Regions from separate parts of the Bacillus sp. C28GYM-DRY-1 genome, predicted to be linked through region 2. Evidence: predicted binding sites of a transcription regulator. Region 2 holds the regulator's gene; the other holds the start of a gene.
What was found. Region 2 encodes LexA, which represses DNA repair genes until DNA is damaged. Its sites were predicted from a motif close to CGAACATATGTTCG; they were not measured.
Positions count from the first base shown of each region.

Region 1: Q3W56_RS05175 (ImmA/IrrE family metallo-endopeptidase) is a predicted target of LexA. The motif match lies at 9,251-9,264, and genes of this name have one in related genera.

Region 1 covers NZ_JAUMKF010000003.1:243,270-254,925, forward strand. The annotation lists gene Q3W56_RS05115 (tagaturonate reductase) at 1-379, shown strand, start outside; gene Q3W56_RS05120 (UxaA family hydrolase) at 376-1,869, shown strand; gene Q3W56_RS05125 (sulfite exporter TauE/SafE family protein) at 1,906-2,670, opposite strand; gene Q3W56_RS05130 (DinB family protein) at 2,897-3,361, opposite strand; partial or broken gene Q3W56_RS05135 (ATPase) at 3,552-3,759, shown strand; gene rapA (response regulator aspartate phosphatase RapA) at 3,939-5,075, shown strand; gene phrA (phosphatase RapA inhibitor PhrA) at 5,065-5,199, shown strand; gene Q3W56_RS05150 (YciI family protein) at 5,231-5,485, opposite strand; gene Q3W56_RS05155 (N-acetylmuramoyl-L-alanine amidase) at 5,608-6,561, shown strand; gene Q3W56_RS05160 (PH domain-containing protein) at 6,598-6,975, opposite strand; gene Q3W56_RS05165 (poly-gamma-glutamate hydrolase family protein) at 7,082-7,684, shown strand; gene Q3W56_RS05170 (manganese catalase) at 7,759-8,595, shown strand; gene Q3W56_RS05175 (ImmA/IrrE family metallo-endopeptidase) at 8,639-9,235, opposite strand; gene xre (HTH-type transcriptional regulator Xre) at 9,397-9,738, opposite strand; gene Q3W56_RS05185 (hypothetical protein) at 9,919-10,098, shown strand; gene Q3W56_RS05190 (DeoR family transcriptional regulator) at 10,085-10,921, shown strand; gene Q3W56_RS05195 (ATP-binding protein) at 10,821-11,621, shown strand; gene Q3W56_RS05200 (hypothetical protein) at 11,621-11,656, shown strand, end outside.
Region 2 covers NZ_JAUMKF010000001.1:279,576-291,231, reverse strand. The annotation lists gene Q3W56_RS01510 (DUF896 domain-containing protein) at 1-174, opposite strand, end outside; gene Q3W56_RS01505 (YneB family resolvase-like protein) at 238-891, opposite strand; gene yneA (cell division suppressor protein YneA) at 912-1,229, opposite strand; gene lexA (transcriptional repressor LexA) at 1,379-1,996, shown strand; gene Q3W56_RS01490 (hypothetical protein) at 2,388-2,816, opposite strand; gene fosM (FosM family fosfomycin resistance protein) at 2,893-3,315, opposite strand; gene Q3W56_RS01480 (YndM family protein) at 3,496-3,948, shown strand; gene Q3W56_RS01475 (poly-gamma-glutamate hydrolase family protein) at 3,971-4,729, opposite strand; gene Q3W56_RS01470 (hypothetical protein) at 4,963-5,277, opposite strand; gene Q3W56_RS01465 (YndJ family protein) at 5,379-7,010, opposite strand; gene Q3W56_RS01460 (DUF4166 domain-containing protein) at 7,004-7,624, opposite strand; gene Q3W56_RS01455 (hypothetical protein) at 7,629-8,435, opposite strand; partial or broken gene Q3W56_RS01450 (Ger(x)C family spore germination C-terminal domain-containing protein) at 8,583-8,845, opposite strand; gene chrA (chromate efflux transporter) at 8,928-10,124, opposite strand; gene Q3W56_RS01440 (hypothetical protein) at 10,277-10,465, opposite strand; partial or broken gene Q3W56_RS20960 (hypothetical protein) at 10,487-10,746, opposite strand; partial or broken gene Q3W56_RS01430 (SRPBCC family protein) at 10,873-11,282, shown strand; partial or broken gene Q3W56_RS01425 (hypothetical protein) at 11,344-11,511, opposite strand.

The DNA.
Region 1 (11,656 bases), on a different contig from region 2:
AAGCATTGCATTGAACTCCGTTTCCAAATTCAAAACAAGAAACCTGCCGACCATTCAGGAATATGCTACACAGAAGGGACAGCTTCCTGAACGCTTGGTGTTTTCTTTCAGCGCTCTTCTGTATTTTTATCAGGGAAACCAGAAATTGCAGGATGATCCAGCTGTTTTTCAATTTTTCAAAGAGGTGTGGCATCAGGAGAATGGAGACATGCTTCGTATTGCCTCAAGGGTGTTAGGTGAAGAGCGGCTGTGGGGGGCAGATCTGAACGAGATACCGGGGCTGACTGACAGAGTCGCTGATGGCTTGAATCATATTCATGAGCTGGGCATGCAGCGGGCTCTTGAACGATGCTGTACACAAAGGGGAGAGGTACGATGAAGTCATGTATAAAGATTCATAAACAAGACAATGTTCTTCTTGCTCTGCGGGATATCACGAAGGGAGAGCGGCTGAATGCGGATGGCATGTCGATTGAAGTCAAGGATGATATAAAAAGAGGCCACAAGATTGCGCTTCAGCCTATCAAAGAAAACGACAGCATCATCAAATACGGGTTTCCAATCGGGCATGCATCACAAGATATATCGATCGGAGAGCATATTCATGTCCATAATACAAAAACAAACCTGTCTGATATCCAAACATACAGCTATACACCGAGATTTGATGAAAATCCGTACTCAAATGAGAACCGAACGTTTAAAGGATTTAGAAGAGAAAACGGAGATGCCGGTGTACGCAATGAATTATGGATTGTGCCAACTGTCGGCTGTGTCAATGGGATAGCTGAAAAAATGCTCCAGCGTTTTGTCAGAGAAATGGGGGATATTGCTCCATTCGATAACGTGCTCGTGTTAAAACATCAATACGGTTGCTCGCAGCTTGGCGACGACCACGAAAACACGAAGCAAATTCTGCTGAATGCCATTCGCCATCCAAATGCCGGCGGTGTCTTGGTGTTAGGGCTTGGCTGTGAAAACAATGAGCTGGCAGGAATGAAGCAAGCACTGCAGGACGTGAACCTGAATCGGGTGAAGTTTCTCGAATCCCAGTCGGTGACAAACGAAATGGAGGCAGGCATTGCTTTACTGAAGGAGATTCATGAAGCCGCTAAAGGAGATAGACGAGAAGATATTCCGTTGTCTGAACTGAAAATCGGACTGAAATGCGGTGGTTCGGACGGTTTTTCCGGCATAACGGCAAACCCGCTGCTTGGCCGTTTTTCAGATTATATCATCGCACAGGGAGGGAGCACGGTGCTGACGGAAGTCCCGGAAATGTTCGGAGCGGAAACCATCCTGATGCAGCGGGCTGTCAATGAAGAGGTGTTTCATAAAATTGTCCATTTAATCAATGATTTTAAACAATATTTTATAAAACATGATCAGCCGGTGTATGAAAATCCTTCACCAGGCAATAAAGCAGGCGGTATTTCTACGCTTGAGGATAAATCGCTGGGCTGCACGCAAAAAGCGGGAATTTCTCCTGTTGCGGATGTCTTGAAATACGGCGAAGTGCTCAAGACAAAAGGGCTGACGCTTTTGAGCGCGCCTGGAAATGATTTGATCGCTTCCTCCGCATTAGCAGCGGCGGGCTGCCAAATTGTCCTCTTTACAACGGGGAGAGGCACGCCGTTCGGCACCTTTGTCCCGACAGTGAAGGTAGCGACAAACACCGAGCTGTACGAGGCGAAGCCGCATTGGATTGATTTTAACGCAGGTCTTTTAGCAGAGGATGATGTGCATGAGGAATTTGTGCTGCGGGAGTTTATCCACTATATGATTGAAGTGGCCAGCGGTCAACTTGTGAACCATGAAAAAAATGATTTCAGGGAACTTGCCATTTTTAAATCGGGTGTGACGTTATAATGAAAAAGGCTATCCTCCGGAGGATAGCCTTTTTCATTAGATCAATTTTAAGCCGCTGACCAAAATGATGGACGCCATAATAAATTGCAGCGGGCGCGGAGAGAATCGAGGCGAGAGATGGCTTCCGATCAGCACGCCTGGAATTGAGCCAAGAAGCAGATTAGCTGCCAGCATATAATCTACGCTTCCGAAGCTTGCATTCAAAATGCCTGCTGCCGTAACGAGAAGAAAAGCATGCGCGATATCGGTTCCGACAATCTGTGACGCTTTCATATTAAATAAGTAAATCATGGCGATTGCAAATAATGACCCCGAACCGATTGAAGTTAATCCGACGATAAACCCGAACACGACACCAATAAGAATCGTCAGCGCCCGCTTATTTTCAAGCGGCATCAGCTGCCAGCGGTTCGGGCGAAGTTTTCTATCCAAAAACAAACGAACGATGATTGAAATGGCAACTAGTGTTAACACATAGCCAAGAGCGTGCTTAATAATTTCTTCCTGATGCTGATGAAAGGCGGGGAACAAATGCAGTATGCCAATGGCTAGCGACGCACTCGGAATACTGCCGATGGCTAAGTATTTTACCAATTTAAAGTTAATTGTTTTCTGCCGCCAATGGGAGGCAACGCCAAACAGCTTTGTGATCGAGTTATATACAAGATCCGTACCGACCGCGATGGAAGGATTAATGCCAAGCACAATTAAAAGAGGAGTTAATAAGGCCGCTCCGCCCACTCCCGTCAATCCGACTAAGGCTCCGACAAACAAACCCATCAATATGATGCTTACACTCATGATAAAGGCCTCCTGAAAACCCGACTATTTTTATCAGATTATATATGATTAGGTCGTGTTAATCAATTAAATGTTTTGAATTTTCGCGCGTTAGTTCCTTGAAATTTTGGTTTGCTCAATATCTTTATTCATTTGACCTATAATGAGTGTCTGGACGAAATCTGGAAGTGAGGCGCAGGCATAAAAAAAAGATACCTCAAATCAGGTATCTTTTTTCTCGTTTGCATTACATACGCTGCTGATAGAAAGGAAGCTCCGTGTGGCCCATTTCCCGCACATAAACGAATAGGTTGCCTTTATGATGAATTTCATGTTCCATTGCAAGCTGAAGCAGGGCGCTGCCTGTGACTTTTCTGCCGAAAGTGGCTGTCAGATCAATTTCTCTATCCAGTTGCTCTTCAGTCAGCTGTTCAAGGATAGCGACCGTTTTTTCTGTATATGTTTTTGCCAGAACATTGAGATCTGTTTCTGTTTCTTCCTGCTTGTTTTGAAAGGGTGAAGCATTGCCTTCTTTAATGACATTTGCAAACAAGTGGAAAGACGTAAGAATGTGTTTGACAAGCTCTTCCGCTGACATAGACGTTTCAGCCGGTTTGTAGCCGTAATGGTCTTTGCTGATTTTTTCAGCAAGCTCATTGGTCACGTTCCGATGGGATAAAAAATGGTTGACAATTTGATTGGATTGGCTCAATAGGATCTCCTCCATATGTGAAAATTATGGTGCAATGACATCCTATATCAACGGTTATCAATTCACAAGCAATATGCTGTAGGATGAAACAAAATGCTATGTCTGTATATTTAACGTTCACAATAGATGAAATGGGGTATAAACATGACACACATACCTTCCATTTGTCAGTAAGAAGAAAAAGAGAATGAAAGAGCTGCAGCTGGAATTTATGAAAATGAGAGTCTTTGACATCTTTTTAAGTGAAGGAGAGGAGAAATATTAAACGCCGCAAAGCTTACAGAAGGAATTTCCATTGCACAGCTGGGAGAATTATATGACAGCCCTTCAGGTGGCACCAAGAAGGAAATCATCATATTGAAACCATGGTGAAAGACATGACGGAGGCAAAGAAAAAGCCGGCAGAGGAGCTGAATGGAAAGGTTTTCGTTAAAAGAAAGCACGGGTTGTTGAAAAAACCGCGCTTTTTTGTTGCGGTTAGCCGAAATTCGACAATTGCGGTCTTTTTGCGTTCTTCTTTTTCTTGTAAATATGATAAAATATGACATATCTCGGGTAACTCAAAAGGGGGGATTAATTGAGGATGAAGCAGACGATTCCGTCCTCTTATGTCGGGCTTAAAATTAATGAATGGTATACCCATATCCGGCAGTTCCACGTTGCTGAAGCCGAACGGGTTAAGCTCGAAGTAGAAAGAGAAATCGAGGATATGGAAGAAGATCAAGATTTGCTGCTGTATTATTCTTTAATGGAGTTCAGACATCGTGTCATGCTGGATTACATTAAGCCTTTAGGAGAGGACACGTCGCAGCTGGAGTTTTCAGAATTATTAGAAGACATCGAAGGGAATCAGTACAAGCTGACAGGGCTTCTCGATTACTACTTTAATTTTTTTCGAGGAATGTATGAATTTAAGCAGAAAATGTTTGTCAGTGCCATGAAGTATTATAAACGGGCAGAAAAGAATCTTGCCCTTGTCTCGGATGATATTGAGAAGGCCGAGTTTGCTTTTAAAATGGCCGAGATTTTTTACAATTTAAAACAAACCTATGTTTCGATGAGCTATGCCGTTCAGGCATTAGAAACCTACCAAATGTATGAAACCTACACCGTCCGCAGAATCCAATGTGAATTCGTTATTGCTGGAAATTATGATGATATGCAGTATCCAGAAAGAGCATTGCCCCACTTAGAACTGGCTTTAGATCTTGCAAAGAAAGAAGGCAACCCCCGCCTGATCAGTTCAGCCCTGTACAATCTCGGCAACTGCTATGAGAAAATGGGTGAACTGCAAAAGGCAGCCGAATACTTTGAGAAATCTGTTTCTATTTGCAAGTCGGAAAAGTTCGATAATCTTCCGCATTCTATCTACTCTTTAACACAGGTTCTGTATAAACAAAAAAATGATGCCGAAGCGCAAAAACAGTATCGCGAAGGATTGGAAATCGCTCGTCAATACAGTGATGAATTATTTGTGGAGCTTTTTCAATTTCTACATGCGTTATACGCGAAAAACATTGACACAGAATCAGTCTCACACACCTTTCAATTCCTTGAAGCACATATGCTGTATCCTTATATTGAAGAGCTGGCGCATGATGCTGCCCAATTCTATATAGAAAATGGACAGCCCGAAAAAGCACTTTCATTTTATGAGAAAATGGTGCATGCACAAAAACAAATCCAGAGAGGAGATTGTTTATATGAAATTTAAATGGATGTCAGGTTTGTTGCTCGTTGCGATTGGGTTTAGCTTTACTCAGGTGATGGTCCATGCAGGAGAAACAGCAGACACAGAGGGGAATACATTCCACATTGCGGCACGCAATCAAACATGATGATGACAAAAAAGACCCTCAGGGGTCTTTTTTATTTCAGCTTCCATTCTTTTATGGTTAGCTCAGAAGATCCGCTTGTCACCAGAGGGTCTGCATGTCCGATTTCCTCCGCTTCTTCCAGCGAACCTGCTTCGATGACGTAGGCGCCGCCTGTGCCGTCGCTGAATGGCCCGAACATTTTTAAGCGCTTCTCTGCCTGTAAGCGATCCAAAAATTCATAATGGCCGGCTACATGCTCCTGATTGAATTGATCTGTTCTCGTGGTCAGCATTAAGTACGTATTCATCTCATACCCCTCCTATTGAACTTTATTTTAACATAACTATCCATATAACGTTGACGGTTGATATGAGCTTTTCGTCCTACGAATGCCACCTCTTGATGAAAAAGAAAAAGGAGAGATGATAGGTGAGCATTCAAGTGAAGAAAAATTTGGTTTCTGAAGCAAAATATGCGTTGAAGTGCCCCAATGCGATGTCCGCTGAATACATTACCATTCACAACACGGCAAACGATGCGTCAGCGGCTAATGAAATCAGCTATATGCTTGGGAACACCAGCTCAACAAGCTTTCACTTTGCGGTGGATGATAAAGAGGTGATTCAGGGTCTGCCGCTAAACCGAAACGCCTGGCACACGGGTGACGGCACAAACGGTACAGGAAACCGCAAATCAATCGGCGTTGAGATTTGCTACAGCAAATCGGGAGGCCCAAAATATGAGGCCGCCGAAGCCTTGGCGATTTCTTTCGTGGCTCAGCTTTTGAAAGAGCGCGGCTGGGGAATAGACCGGGTGAGAAAGCATCAGGACTGGAGCGGAAAGTACTGCCCACACCGTATTTTATCAGAGGGGCGCTGGGATCAAGTGAAGGCGGCGATTGAAAAGGAATTAAACGGAGTTGTGTCAGCGAAAAAGGCTTCAGTCTCTTCTTTGGCGTCTGAATACCATGTGAAAAAAGGCGACACACTGTCCGGTATTGCCGCATCGCATGGTGTCAGTGTGAAAACGCTGCAAAACATAAATCATATCACTGACCCACATCATATCAAAGTCGGACAGGTGATTAAGCTGCCTCAATCGGCATCTTCTTCAAAAAGCCATGCCGCGTCTTCCTATCCGCTCCCAGCCGGAGTGATTAAAGTGACAAGCCCGCTAACGAAAGGGACAAATGTAAAGCAGGTGCAGAAAGCTTTAGCTGCTCTTTATTTTTACCCTGATAAAGGAGCGAAAAATCATGGCGTTGATGGCGTTTATGGCCCGAAAACAGCAAATGCCGTGAAACGTTTTCAGTCTGTCAGCGGATTAACGGCAGATGGCATTTACGGTCCGAAAACGAAAACAAAAATAGAGGAAAAGCTGTAATTAATAAATGGAAGCTGCTAAGCTTCCGTTTTCTTCTTATACACAAACTGAGGCAAGAACCTTTTGAATATCATAAATGCTTTCGTCTTTTTTAAATTGCTTTGAGACAGCGGGAAGTTCTGCGCCGGAGATCCAAAATTTCAACTCCGAATCAAGGTCAAAGCGGCCGGCAGTCTCCACGCTGAATCTAGAAATGTTTTTGTACGGAATCGATTGAAATTCCGTTTTCTTTCCTGTGAGTCCCTGCTTATCTACAAGAATAAGCCGCTTGTCAGTAAAGACGATTAAATCGCGAACTAATTTAAACGCGGCGTCGACATTCTCACCATCGAGTAAAATATGAGCCAACTCTTCTTTCACCGCAGCCGTTGACAGTGTTGACGCATTGCCAAGTAATCCATCAATAAATCCCATGATATACCTCCTCATACGTATTCTATCAAATCATACTATAAAAAAGGTTTTCATACATAAGTGGTTAGAGTAAACTGGTGCTGACTGGTAAAGGAGAGCATTCAAAATGAAAGATATGTACGACAGCTTTGCAGCCCTTTCTGCTTCTGAATCGGAGTACCGGATTATCTATGAGGAGAAAAACGAAAGTGAGCTTATCGTCCTCGGCCCCCACGGCGGGAGAATTGAGCCTGGTGTCAGTGAGCTGGTGCGGGCATTTTCCGATCAATGTTCCATTTATTTGTTTGAAGGGGTGAAGCAGCGAAACAACCGTTCCTTGCACCTGACAAGCACTCGTTTTGACGAGCCGCTGGCTTTAGAAAAAGTGAATGCCCACCATTTTGCATTGGCATTTCATGGGTATCATGATCCAAAAACTCCGCATACATTGGTCGGAGGCGCGGACCGTAAAAAAGCCAAGCTCATTTGTGAGCAGCTGAATAAAGCGGGCTTTAGCGCTGAGCTCACGAGTGAGAAAAACCGGCTGGCAGGTGTCCATCCGAAAAATATTGTCAATCGTACGAAGAGGAAAATGGGACTGCAATTGGAAGTAAGCACGGCACAGCGAAAGGCGTTATTTCGCAATTTTGGCTGCCGTGATGAAAGTTACACACAAGACGATCTGTTTTATCGATATGTAGAAGCCATAAAGCTTGGTTTTTATGAATAAATATAACAGGACCTGCACAATCGGCCTATTCCTTCATACACTGGAGTTGTGCGAAAGTGTAGGGAGGAATGAATATGTTTTATCATATTAAAGAGCTTCAATATCAAGCAAAGCCAGCACGTCCCGATCCGGTTTATGCAAAAAAGCTTCAAGAAATACTAGGCGGCCAATTCGGTGAGATCAGTGTCATGATGCAATATTTGTTCCAAGGCTTTAACTGCAGGGCGGACGCCAAATATAAAGATTTGTTATGTGACGTTGGCACTGAAGAGATTGCACACGTAGAGATGTTGGCGACGATGATTTCCAGGCTTCTGGATAATGCCCCGGCCGATGTCCAGGAGGATGCTTATAAAAGCAATCCCGCCATTGCAGCAGTAATGTCAGGAATGAATCCTCAGCATGCGATTGTGTCCGGTTTGGGTGCAATGCCAGCAGATAGTGAGGGCTATCCGTGGAATGCAAAATACATTATTGCAAGCGGAAATTTGCTCGCGGATTTTCGCGCAAATTTAAATGCTGAATCTCAAGGGCGCCTTCAGGTGACTCGGCTGTATGCGATGACCGATGATCCAGGGGTAAGGGATATGCTGTCATTTTTGATTGCAAGGGATACTTATCATCAAAATATGTGGTATGCGGCTATTAAAGAGCTGGAAGAAAGAGAACGGGATATTGTCGTTCCAACAACATTCCCGCGTGAGCTCGAAAAACGGGAAGTGGCCTATGACCTATTTAACTTTTCCAGAGGGGATGAAAGCTCACAGGGGAGATGGGCTCATGGCGAAGCCTTAGACGGCCGGGGAGAATTTCGATATATTCCAGCCCCGATTGCATTCGGGCCTGCGCCTCATCTTAAACCGGCGCCAATGTGGGTGCATAATACGATTCCTCCAATGTCAAAATGCTAGTTATTCTGCCGGGCTGAGGATATATATTCCCAGCCCATTTTGATCAGCTGTATTTGCCGATATGATATAACGCTTTTTCTTCAGCGACCTGCAAGTGCTGCTGATCGCCTTCCTCGTACACATTTGGCCGCTTGTGTGATAATACGTATGCGAGCCGCTTCTGAAATTGAATACCTGCTTTACGCCGTTCAAACATTTCAAGCCTTTTTTCAGCGAATTCCTTTGTTACCCGGAATACCCCCGCGATTGTGGCAAGCGCCTGGCTTCTCCATTGCGGCAGTTCCATCTGCAACAGCATAAAGGTTGGCACACAGAAGTGGTACATAAATTGATTCGCCTGAAATTCCTGCAGTTCCCTGAAGAGCTTGTTCATCTGAAAATGATTGCCTGCATGCTTTAACACGTGGCACAGTTCATGGCCAAAATCCTCCCATTGCTCTTCCCGTGATTTTCTCTGATTTAATACAATACTGTACATGCCGTCGTATTTGACCATCATGCTCCCCATATCCTCAAAATGAACCCATATATCCAGATCCTTTGCGATTTTCAGCATGTCAATGTGATGGGGGGAGGTGATGCCCAGCCGGCTGTATAGATTTTTTACGTATTCCTCCAGATGTGATAAGTAATCGCCCAATTGAATACTCCCTTTCGAACGTGTGTTCTGTTTTTAGCGAGAAAGAAAAGCCCTAATAGGACTGAAAAGTGTGTTGAAATATTTCCCTTTTCTTAAAGAAATAAACACTTTTTTCTTTTTATCGGTTTATTTTTCATATGTTTTAGAGAACAGAGAAATATTTATTTATTTTTCGGCTTCCGGTTTTTCTCTTTTTCTTTTAAATAGTTGATAAATTCAATGGCTTGCTGTTTGCTTTCTGGGGAAAAATCCTGCATATCACGGTATGCTATCTGCAAGTCCGGATCTGAGAACATATCGTCATCGGACTTTTTGTCTTTCCCTGTTAATAAGTAATCAGTCGTTACTTGAAAGTAATCAGCCAGCTTTTGGAGTGTGTCATAATCAGGTTCGCTTCGCCCGTTTTCATAGTGGGAATAGCGTGCCCGTGACACACCGATGTGAGATGCGATTTCTTCCTGTGTCCTTTTCCCTCTGAGACTCTTCAATCTGCTGCCTATCATACTATGACCTCTCTTTTTTAAACTCCCTAAGTTACCTATGATTATAGATACAATCTGTATCAAAATAAAGTTATGATAAAAAAAGTATCAAAAATAACTTGATGATACAGTTTGTATCGTTTATACTGGGTAACAGTTGATACGAAATGTATCGAAAACAGATCAGGAGAGTGATATCACATGTATCCAATCCAAATTGTTTTTAGTGAAAATCCTATAGATCAGCGCCATCTGGGACAATCTGGCGGCACTATTTCGTTTACCCCATGCGGCCTTCCGGTGTTCCACTTTGAAACGCAAGAACAGTTTCAAACATACATGATGTTAAAAGGAGAAGCGGCGTACAATGAAAACCGATAAAAGCTATCCTTTTCCTACTTATTCAGGGTTACTGAATTCAGAACATTATGAAAAAATCGGCCCGGCGCTATGGCTGTTTCTCTGGTTCATCAGCGCAACAACAAAAGAAATTGAAAAAGACGGCGTAAGCTGGGGAATCGTACTTGGCCATAAGCCGTTAAAAGCGAGAGAAATGGCGGCTGTTTTCGGGGTGAGTGAGAAAACCGTCAGAAGGTGGCTGGAGATCCTCGAAAACCATGAGTACATAAAGGCTGTCCGCGCGCCATACGGATTGGTGATTTCTGTAAAGCATTCTAAAAAATTCAGCTCCAGATCGGACAAAATGGCACAACGGAGCATAAAGGAACGGCCATTTTCGCCGCAGGCACCGGACACAGACGTCCGCTCAGATAAAGATAATACAAATGTAAATACTGCTGCTGATGATGCAGTGGATCACATTGCGAAGCGGTTTACACAATTACGTTCGGCTCAAGAAGGGCGCACCGTGTATCCTTCGTCAAGAGATTATCAAGCCATCGCCCGTATTGTCGCCATCGGCGTTCCTGTCACGCAAACAATCAAATGGCTTGAGGAATGCTTTCAAGCCTTTGAAAACCGGCGGACCGCCGCTTCAGAAACAATCAAGGCCTTTCGCTACTGCTCCAAATTCATTGAAGACCGATTTTTCGCGCAGCAGGCCAAAAACAATGCTGCAATTCAACATGAGAGGATGGAAAGACATGACAAAACGAACAATCGAGCAAATTTTAGAGGAACTGCGAGAAGGGAGACGTCCATTACCGGCGGACAAACCGGCCGAATCAGACGCAAGCCGGTATGATTGCCCGCGATGCAAGGATCAGGGAGGCTATCTCATCAGGCAGAACGGTATGGAAGTCTGGACGATGTGCAGCTGCATGGCAGAACGGAAAGTGAAGCGGCTGCTTGGTGCCAGTGAGATTACTTACGCCTTTAGACAGCTGGGCTTCAGAGAATTCCGCACGGAGGCAAAGCCGCAGGCCATAAAAGACGCGTTTGAATGCACAAAAGAGTATGTGGCCGATTATGAACAAATCAAGGACAGCCGGAAAAACAGCATCGCCCTTTTAGGACAGCCGGGATCAGGAAAAACGCACCTTTTGACCGCTGCTGCCAATGAATTGATGAGAACGCGCCACGTACCGGTCATTTATTTTCCGTTCGTGGAAGGCTTTACTAATCTAAAAAATGACTTTGATCTTTTGGAAGCAAAGCTGAGCCGAATGAAGCAGGCAGATGTACTGTTCATAGATGACCTGTTCAAACCGGTTAACGGCAAACCCCGTGCTACAGATTGGCAGCTAGAGCAAATGTATTCGGTACTTAACTACCGCTATTTAAATCATAAACCGATTTTGCTTTCGAGCGAGCTGACGATTGAAACACTTGTACGGGTCGATGAAGCGCTCGGCACAAGAATCTACGAAATGTGCAGCGACTATTTAGTGATTATCAAAGGGGCAGCGTACGAGCTGAATCATAGATTGGAGGGTGTCAGATAATGTGCAAGCTTTGTCAAACAAAGAAAGTCATTGTG
Region 2 (11,656 bases):
TTCTGGATCAATAATTTTCACACTTTTCAACGTGTTTTTCATAGATGAGCGAAAACCTTTTAAGTACTCTTGACGGAGCTTTTGCTGTTCGGCTTTTTCTTCTTCTGTTATAACGCCAGCTTTGGCTTTAGCAGCAAGTTCATTAATTCTGGCAATTTTAGCGTTTGAAATCATGTTAAACTCCTTTATTGCATTTTGTCTATATAGTACTAGATCAAAAAGAGTTTTACAACCTATTCACTCGGCTGTCTCATCATTCTCTATGTACTCTTGATACCGCCGGTGGACGGTAGCTTTAGACACATCATAGCCAAACCCTCTTAGCGTTGCCGCAATTTCTGCAAACGTCAGTTTATTCGCTCTTAGGCGGACAATCTCTGAGATTGGGACCTCTATTCTATCTTTTCCGCTGTTTTCATGTTGGTTTTTCAAGTTTTTTTGCGGTTTAAAGCCATTTTTTACTGCACGCTTCATTCCCCGCTTGATTTTCATGTTGTGAATTTTGCGCTGATACTCTTCCACTATGCTGACGATCTCCAGCACCATAGAATCAGCCTCCGATAACTCCAATTCACCTCTGTGAGCCGTTGTATAGACTTTCACACCTTCTCTGTAGATACAATGGAGCAGGGCAATTTTTGCATTTCCCCGACCGAGCCTAGTCTCATCCTGAACCAAAATAACATCAATACCCGAATTCTTGATCTCATCCAGCAGTTCAAATACACCGTCCCGATCCATTTCGTATCCACTGGCTTTTTCAGAAATCACTTTGACGGCTTCCATGCCGTTCTCTGCTGCAATGGCTGTTAGCTCCTCCACCTGCCGCTTTAATGAGGTTTCCTGCTGTTCTTTATTTGTGCTTACGCGGGCATATATGAGTGCTTTCATTTTTTTTCTATCTTTCCTCTCTATCTTACAGTTGCTAATTCATATGCATCCTGATGTTTTTTTTTCAATGGGATCACCAGCTCGTCTCCCGGCTGGATATCAGACGTCTGCAGATGATTTTTATCAGCTACCCATTCAATAAAATCGTTTTTGTTTATCTTTTTTGTATCTGCAACCTGATCAGCAATTGACCAAAGTGTGTCGCCTTGCTGGACTTCTATTTTAGCATACTGATTAAGGTCCTGACCGCTGCTTGTATATGACAGCAAAAGGATAACTGCGCTCAAAATCACTGAGAATAGACCAACAAAAATAATAGATTCTTTACTCATGCTCATAACCTCCAACAGGAATGTTTGTTCGCCTTTTTATAATTTCAGTATATACGAACAAACGTTTCTGTCAATTGTTTTTTCGAACCTATGTTTGTACTGTAAGGAAAATCATGCTATAATCTTCTTAAAATCGACGTTTTGAGGTGCAAAAAATGACGAAGCTATCAAAAAGGCAACTAGATATCCTCCGTTTTATTAAAGCAGAGGTAAAATCAAAAGGATATCCGCCTTCCGTGAGAGAAATCGGAGAGGCTGTTGGGCTTGCGTCCAGCTCAACTGTCCACGGCCATTTGGCCCGTTTGGAAACAAAAGGGCTGATTAGACGGGATCCGACAAAACCTAGAGCAATAGAAATCCTTGATGAAGAAGTAGACATTCCGCAAAGTCAGATCGTTAATGTACCCGTCATCGGGAAAGTCACGGCGGGATCTCCTATTACAGCAGTAGAAAATATTGAAGAATATTTTCCGCTTCCTGATCGTATGGTTCCTCCGGACGAGCATGTATTTATGTTGGAGATCATGGGAGACAGCATGATTGATGCTGGTATTCTCGATAAGGATTATGTCATCGTTAAACAGCAAAATACAGCGAACAACGGGGAAATTGTAGTTGCGATGACAGAAGATGATGAAGCTACGGTTAAACGTTTCTATAAAGAGGATACTCACATTCGCTTACAGCCTGAAAACCCAACGATGGAACCTATCATCTTGCAGAATGTCAGTATTCTAGGGAAAGTGATTGGCGTGTTCAGAACCGTCCATTAACCTATTAATCTATCAAATGCATGAAATAACCCCCTCTTCCTTTACGGAGAGGGGGTTTATTGTACAAAAAGCAGGCTCGCCCTGGCTTTTGGGTGCGAGCCTGAATAGGAGGGGAAAAGAACATCATGTTTACACCATAATTATCCACCGGATAATTGTTGAAGTCAAGAAATTTTCTTTCCTTCAGGAAACTTTTATCAGGTTATTGTTGTTTAAAATATTAGACGTTATTTTCTTGAAAAATGTTTCATTCTCATAGGGCGTGGAATAGCGCGGCTTCATGTATATTTATGGAGCGCGACATTGAAATTTAATGAAAATTTAGTATACAGTAAACTTAGTTCAACATAATCTAAAAAAAACAGCTCACCTCTCCTGATCAACGTGAGCTTCAATCAAATTGTAAATACTGTACACCATAACTGCCCTTTACCCGAACACTTGTGCAGTTTTCTGAGTGTTCTTCTGCAAATATACGGTATCGGTGAAATGGATCGATAGAAACCTTATCCTGAGCGCTAAAATCAAACCAGCTTCCGCTGAATTGCTTCGTGCTCAGCGTGGTATATTCTCCCGTAAGCCTCATTCGCTGAAGTTTAATCTCAACTGAGCAAGTATTGGCTCCCAAGATCGTCAACTGATAGCCTAAAATATAGTCGATCGCCGGAACATCATTAATATTGTCCAGAACAAACGATTTTGTGCTGTCATTTAAAATAAAGTTTGTTTTGTGATCAAAATCTAAAGCTGACACGTGGGTACTGCCAATGCCGAAAAAACACATCAAAACTGCTGTTAAGCCCAAGATTTTTATTTTCAATCACATCCTTTCTTTTCCATATTTTAACCTTTCATAAGATTTATGTACATGTTCTGTGTAATACCAAGAGGTTGTTTCAATCATAAAAATCCATATGCTTTTTCTCCTGTTTATAATAACGAAGCCTGTCCTGAAGGGTTCCTGTATGAAATTCAAATTTGTGACCGTCTGGATCGGTAAAATAAATTGATTTTCGATCTCGTTCATCTCGTTCTCTGCCCGGCAGAATATTGACATGAAGCCTTTTTAATTTCGCTGACATTTTCTCAAACTCATGATCTTCGATAGTAAATGCAATATGGGTATAAGACGCCTTAATGTCATTTCTCGGAATGTCAGGTTCTTCATTAAGCGCAAGCCATATGCCATTTAAATCAAAATATGCTGTTGTTTTTCCCTTTACCAGAAGCTTGGCATCAAATACTTTTTGATAAAAATCAATCGATGTATACAGATGAGAAACTGAAAATAATAAATGGTTGATTCCTTTTACCTTCACAAATCATTCCCCCTTGAAAGCTGATCATCCATATGTACGACTTTTTCCCAAAAAAGTTTCAGTCAGCAAAAAATACCAGTGTAAACAACATCGGATTGTTTACACTAATGACTGTGAATGTTCTTTGTCATTCATTTACAGCCAAGGGTTTTCTTCAAAAATAACAATTTAGGTGGTTAAATGAAACATATCATTGCTCTTGCTTCAAAGGTTGCTTTCACTTTTGCCCTTTTATATGTGATATTGGACAGAGTCTATCACGCGCCCTTTTTAAGTGTGATGTTTATAGCACTTTTCCTAGGTTTTGTTTCCTATCTATCCGGTGACATGCTCGTCCTTCCGCGAACAAACAATATTACAGCTTCATTGGCTGACTTTGGACTTTCATTCGTTATTCTTTGGGTCTTTGTTTTAACCCAAACAAGAAATGATTTCCCACCGTTTGCAGCTGCTCTACTTTCCGCTGCCTGTCTTACTGTTTTTGAATACTTTTTTCATCGGTATTTGCTAAAAAATGTGCTGGATGAAACCTTTCGAAATGAACTGTCAGCCAGGGATAACACTCTGCAGTATCAAATAGAAGCCGCAGACGAGCTGTTTCCTGACGTTACGAAGGAGAATCACGAGGAATAGGAGGCTAAACGCCTCCTATTTTTCAGTAGCTATTATTGATAAAACGGGACAGCACTTCTGTAAAATCGTAAAACCTCTCATTTTGAGTGACAGATCTGCTCTTTAAAGAAAAAATGCCGAACAAAGATTTTCTAAAACCAGTGCTCATTTCTAACTGGATACTCAAACCTGTTTTTGATTTATTTGCGATGTTATTCGGACTTACACCTGCGTGCGGATGATCCATACCGAGCAGTACCGCAGGAAAACCGGCATTTTGCAGTCTTTTAACTAAATCTGCCGCTCTTACGCGATCTGTACCGCCGACTTCGATCTGCTGATCTTCTTCTGCATATCCGTGCAATGATATGACATATTCATGACTTCCCGTCATTTTCAGGGCCCGAGGCTCATCAAAACGCGTGCTCGTAATATGCAGCACCGAGTTTCCTGACGATTTTAAGCCTTCAAATAAATACAACGAGTACTCTTTGCTGAGTTCTCTCGCTATTTCACTTGTCCCGCCCTCTATACCTCCTCCGTGAATGGCTAAAACAAGAACAGGGCTGCACGTTTGTTTCGTAACAATGCCGTAATCAGAAGGATCTTCATTGTTTTTTAATTCCTCAAAATTCTGATATACATCTTCAGCATATATTGAAGAAATCGGAGCAAACACCATAAAAATAAACAACAATCTTACAATTTTAGGAGTTGATGGAAAACGTTTGGTTATGTTACAATCAACATGCTTCAAGGAATGGAGCAAACGGCGGAGCAGGGATACTTTGGCCGGTTTCATCTACTCCGCCTCTAAGTCCAAATTTACAGGATGTCGGTTTCTTTGAGGCTTTAGCACGAAATTCTCGTCCTCCTTGTTAAATTTTTGTTAAATTCACAATATTATATACCATTAGCCCGGGCGCTGTTCTTCCTATTTCTGAATTTATGAAAAGTAAGTTGGCACCAACAGCCTTTTACCCAATTCCCATATCAAACAGAAAAAAATGCACCTGCCCTTCGGCCTGTGCATTTTTATTTTCGTTTCATTCTTTGTTTCATTTCTTTATTCAATTCCATAAGGTTTTTTTCAATCTTTCTTATTTTTCGCCTTTGCGGGATAGTTTTCACTTCATCATAAACAGCGATAAACCCGCTTAATGTCACTGTTGCAATGTAAAGGACACGCTGTTTGATCCTCCGGTCAGCGTGCGCATGATCACCCGCTTCTTTTTCCAATCTTTCGGTTACGCCTTTATCAAACAGCTGATCGACATACACTTGTTTCATTCCCACTATAAATCCCGCAGCCAGCCAAAGGATCAGAAAACAACCGATATAAAACATCATTAATCCTTCCTTTCCCGTCTAGATGCGGCGCAGAATTAAAATGTCGCTGATCTACTCACTAAGCAGCTGGCTGACGAATCCTCTTCTTTGTGTTAGGTTCTTCATTTGGGCGGACAATATGTAATGATGTAATGTACAGTTAGAAATTTTATTCCAAACAGCCACATGTGATGAACAGCGGTTAATTTGTTGTCCTGCATAGCTTCTATCAGAAAGGTTTCAGATAAAGGAAGCGGACAAGTCCCTGCACTTGTTTGCAGATAAATCCCCTCATCTCCGGCCCTGCTTTTTCTCCGCCTGCTTGTCAAAACCAGCTTCTCATGATGATGATAAGGTTTTAAAATGCCTGTCATACTGCTGAATGGAAGCGGTAGAGAAATGTTCATATACCCTTCTCCATTTGAACGATACACTGAATATAGAGCGGTAAAAATGGTTTCGTTTTTTTCATTTGTTCTGATCCAGGCACGCACTTTTTCTCTTCCGTCTTTTTTCGAATGAACACCCTTTATCGTACTGTACATCCTATACCAGTCAGGGTTCGTCGACAGATGTATTTGGCCGGTTCTTCTGCTGAACCATTCGTAAACCATTGCAAGCGGCCGAAACCACGTGCTCCACGCCACTTTTGCTTTTACATCATAATTTATGGTTTGTTCATAAAACGATAGAATGAACGGTGCCAGTTTTTCGGGCGAAAAATTTTTTGCTCGAAGGCTTCCCATATCATCCACAAGCCCTCTGTACTGAACGTTATTTTCAGCTTGAATGTTAGCTAAAAAGTTTGTTCCAATCCTTCTTCTTCCGTATATACGGCTGAATGTCTTTACGCTGTCTGCATCAAAAGGCTTCGGAGCTACTATTCTCCATCCTATGAGAGCAGGCACTATAACAAAAAATGCGTTAACAAAACCGTGTATCCAAATCATCTGATTAATGGTCAATGTGACGTTTTGCCGAAATACACCAAATGAATAAATCATCGAGAAAGAGATCGTTATCAGTAGAACGGCAGAAGAAAGCCGAATAAGAAATGTTCCCGTCTTGCGGTGAAAAGCTGTAGTGAACACCAAAAATGCGTGCAGATAAAGTGCCGCCATGTAGATGGCAACCGCAAAGACATCAAGTGTTTTTGAATATGTGATACCAAGCGCAATCAGAAGGGGTGATAACAAAATCACCCATGTTATCCAACTGTACAACATCCGATTTTTCCTGGTAATTCTCCCGAGCAAGCCGTTAAAGATTGGGATCAGAAAGGCTGAATAATGAAAGTGGACAGCAGTCAGCAAAATGATAAGAGGGGCAAATTGCATGATCTGCAAATGTGCAGCATAAGCAAAAAACCAAAAACCTCCTCCCGCCAAATAGATAAGCCCGAACAAAACTGATGTCTCTTCGATTCTATGTATCTTTGTTTCCCAGAGGCGAAGGATCGCAAACAGAGCCACAAAAGCTGTGTATATCCACCAGATTAGCGCGAACCCTCCGATGTCTGTCACAAGAGCCAGTACCGCAAAAAAAGCGGCAGCCGGATAGCACTTTATCAACCCAGATTCTAGAGATTGAGCAGACCGAAGCTGCGATTGATGAAAGACAAAAGGAAAAATTCCCGGCACGAAAAAAAGAATGGATACCAAAACAAGTGCCTCTGCCACTGATATATGGGGTGCTTCCGCTGCAAGATATCCTATAAAGCAAAGCCCACTGATCATTCCATTTCGTTTTAGCATGATTCTCTCTCTTCTTCCTGAAACATTCCATGATAAAAGAAAAGGGTGCCGAGTATTGTATTTTGGACATGCACTTGTATGGTGAAGCAATTCTTGCTTTCGTCAAACGTTTCGCAAACAACGGATGTACCGGTCAGCCATTTTGGGAGCGCTATTCTTTTTCCTCCTATCAACAGCCATTGCTTTCCCGATGTAATCGTAAGAGAGCCTTCAGCAGATGCCTCGAACGCTAAAACAGACAGCAAAACATGAGGTTTGCCGAAGAAATCAAGTACCCTATCTTCTTTTTCGTCGTATACCATAATCGCATCAAAGTAACGTTTTTTGCCTTTAAAGAAAAATGTACGATTCCATTCTATCCCGGTATGTTCCCGATTCATTAGACAAGCTCTATTTTGTATCGTAAAAGGGATGTCTTTGCCTCTTTCTGAAAAAAAACACCTGAAAAAAACCCCCAGCTTTAGAAGCATTCTAACCAGAAAAGTGCCTCCGCTTATTTCTGACATCGTTCCTGTCCCGCTGAATGTATGAGACTCGTCTAATTGATATCGTTTTTGCAGCTTGGGGTGCAGCAAATGATAGTTCTTGATTGTTTTTTCATAAATCGAACTCACAATGTCACTTCTTTCTCTTTCGTTTTGTGTTCCTGGCACTAGGGAGTTGCAGACTAACAATGCCGCTTGCCGCAGAAAACACACTCAACAGTATCCACAATACTATTTCGGAGCCTAAAATAGCGAATCCGGCAAAGAGACAAGCCTGGACAGCATGAATGATCCATTTTCTCTTTAATGGAATCAGCCACAATATACCCAATCCTATATCCGCTGTTCCTGCCAAAATGCTTGTTTCAAAACCTGTAAAACCTTGATAACTCCAAAATAGACTGAAAAACAGACACATGAACACATAGACAATAGCAGATCGAATGAAGTATTTCGGATGTTTATTTTGCTCAATCCAAAGTCTTAAAACATCGAAGCTCCATGCAGTCGCCCAGCCGAGAAGCGGCCGAAATAATAAACGATCGATCCATCTTCCCGGCAGCCCGTAGGCTGTTTTGTATTGGTACTGCGTTAAAAACGTCAAATTCCCGTTGTCTTGCTGTATATACTTCCAGTACCCGCTGCCATGCTGAATTAGAGATAACGGATGATCAGAGCCAAAAGCCAGTGAGGAAACTCTTGCAGATGACGATTTGTCGAAAACACCGACTGTTTCTCCTGTACCCGATACCTTTAATCCAAAGCCTATCCTTGTTTCGTAAAGAAACTTCTGCTTTTCGTATGGCGGCCTATATAAATACGTGATATTTGAAAACCGGAGGTCCCATTCCCTATGCAGTGATGGGTTTTGTGTATATTCCCAAAGCTTATCCAGATCGGATCTCATTTCAATTTCTACATAAATCGGTTTCTGTTTCACAGCTCCTCCTCCCTTCAATTAGAAGCAATTCCTATATTAGCATATTGACCATTCAGAAAATCCATTTCCTCCAAAAAAAGTATATGAATTCTAATACGCAAAGAAAAAGAAGAGATAGTTGCCTTCTTATTGTATCTATTTGATTCATCACTGTGTTTTAACCGTTCTATAATGAGTAAGTTTGGCGTTTACGCTGTACGTGATGTTAATTTTACTGAAGGTATCACCCCAATTATTTTCCATAAGTCCGGATGCTCAAGCCTTAAAGATTCATCAAAACCCGCAACATCTGCTTTATATTCATGTTGAATTTTTAATACATTACTGACTAATTTCTTTCCTTCGTTTTCAGTATTTGTTTCCATACGTTTTAAAAACTGAGTGTCCACCGCCTCATTTGTATTCCAGTTTCATAGGATTATTTTTCCCGTGTTCGTTTTTTTTTCCCAATAAAAAAAGCCTGATGAATGTCTTCATCATGCTTTAAAGAAGTCAAATGTAAAGATGGTTCAGAAGAAAGCCGCCAATTACACCGGTGACGACAATCACCCAAGGAGGCAGCTTCCAATAAGCAAGCATACTAAACAATAAAGCCGCCAACGCAAAATCAATCGGATTCAAAATCGCACTTGTCCAAATCGGAAAATAAAAAGCTGAAATTAAAATTCCGACTACCGCTGCATTCACTCCTGCAAGAGCTCCCTTTAGGTTGGAATTCCTCCGCAAAACATCCCAGTAGGGCAACGCACCTAAAATCAGCAAAAACGCAGGCAAGAATATGGCAATGGCAGCTAACATTCCGCCCTGCCAGCCGCCCATGACTGCACCTAGATAGGCAGCAAAAGTAAATAAAGGCCCCGGCACAGCTTGTACTGCACCATATCCTGCTAAAAATGCTTCTTTGCTGATCATTCCAGCTGGTACAAATTCCTGTTCCAGTAACGGCAATACAACATGTCCCCCGCCAAAAACCAAGGAACCTGCCCTGTAAAAACTGTCAAACATAGAAAGCCAGCGCAAATCTGAAGTTTCTCGCAGAACAGGCAAAAGAAAAAGCAATCCGAAGAATAATGAAAGACACACAGTCCCAAATGTCTTAGAAATAGGAAAATGGAATGCTGATTCCTTTTTGTCGATAGACTCTTTAAACAACAGAAAACCAATCGCTGCTGATATGATGATAATACCTGCCTGGGTAAACGTAGTTTGCCATAAAAGCGAAACAGCCAATGCAAACAAAGCAATCGTTTTTCGCTTAACATCAGGTGCCAGTTTTTGAGCCATTCCTGTTATAGCATGTGCAACAACTGCAACCGCCACGATTTTCAAACCATGAATCCAGCCGGCTTGCTCTATATCGGTACTTTTTAATAAAAGTGCAAATATGATTAGTGCCAATACAGAGGGCAGTGTAAAGCCGAGAAATGAAACGATACCGCCAAGTAACCCGCCACGCATAACTCCAATCCCAATCCCAACTTGACTGCTCGCCGGTCCAGGCAAAAATTGGCACAAAGCAACCAAATCAGCATAGCTTTTTTCATCCAGCCATTTTCTTTTGCGAATATATTCTTCATAAAAGTAGCCCAGATGAGCAATGGGACCTCCGAATGATGTAACCCCAAGTCTTGTTGAAACCATTAATATTTCTATCAGAGTTTTAAAGCTGTAACGCTTATGTTTGTGCATTGCTCCCTCCCATGTTCTCAGCATTTAAAAAAGCTGAAATACTCCACTTAAGTATAAAAAAATGAAACATGTTTGCAAGCGCTTATTTAAAATGATAACAAAACTTAACTTTATTATATTAAAAAGGCTCAACATGAGCGGTTAAGAATAGATTAAAATTCAAGCTTGAAGCTTTCTTCCTGATCTGACACTTCCACAGGTATTCCCATTATCGTTTTCGGTTTGGGAACGTAAACAAAACGCATCTCTTTCTCTAGTTGCTGAAACGTTTTTTCACTGACTATAATTCTAGCCGGCTTTCCCGGACTGTTATCAATGGCTGCTTTAATGTTTCCAAGCATAAAAAAACCTCCTGTTTTAAATTAAACCTGAGATATGACCATAAACAAATTGATGATAGCTAAAACTCCCGAAACATAGGCTATACGTTTGTTCCTCCTCCAGAAAAACAGCACATTGGCTAATAAAACAAAACTGATGAAGGCATCAAATCCCACAAAACAATTTGGCTGGACAGAATTTTCGGTTCAAAAATAACAATTGCAACTGCACAAACAACCATGAATGAAAAGACGAAAAGATACACTTTCCACTCTCTCACTGTATTTTCTTTCTCGTACATGAAAAGCACTCTCCTTAAACAGACCCAACTGGATGGGACTGATACAGTGTTCATCAACAAACCCATGGCATGATCTTATTAGTTATTATATGATGTAATCAAAAAAACATCATATGTAAGAGGAATATGAAATTGATCAAAATCGCGATAATAACGAAAAACATTATCCTAGAGGCATCTATTCAGAAAGTCTGGGAAACAGTACCATTTTAGAAGGCATCGCTAAGTGGTTTATGTCCAATGACTTTCAGCTGAAAGAAAGACAAGAATTACAATCAACGGTTGTCTCCTTGTAAAGTTTTGACTGTTCAAGTTCCCACTGAACTTTCATTTAAGTGGAATATAGATTGATGGGTCGTTACTTTTTAATTACACGACTTGGGAGAAAAAACGAGGTTTACCCTTATTCACAGCAGCTGGAAGGAGCCAAATAAAGTGATTGGCAAAGCAAACGAAAAAAGCTCCATCATCCGCGATAAGATGGATGGAGGCCGGATCGGCATTTAAATGAACAGCTTAGTAAGACTGTCGAAGATACAAAAGAGATAGGTTTCTCTCTCTTTGTTTTCAAAGATCATACTTCCCAGTTTGAGTTCGTCAATCATAGAACGTAACTGTTTTAGATTTACCAGAGTAATCGGTAACAAAGAACTCTGCCCTGTTATTGCTCCCATCAACAAATATAAAAGTGTGGCATTCTCCGGGTGAAAAATAGTTTGCTCCTACATAATCATCAGGATTGTCACCGGCATCATCCTCATATAAGGGCTTCAACATTTGACCCAGACCACCTCTCCGCTTTTTTTGCAAATGGCATTGGACATTATACTCGGCCCAGCCATTTTATGAATCAACTCTTGGGATATCATTGCACCAGCTGCTGGCTTTTAAAATGTTCAAAGTAAAAAAT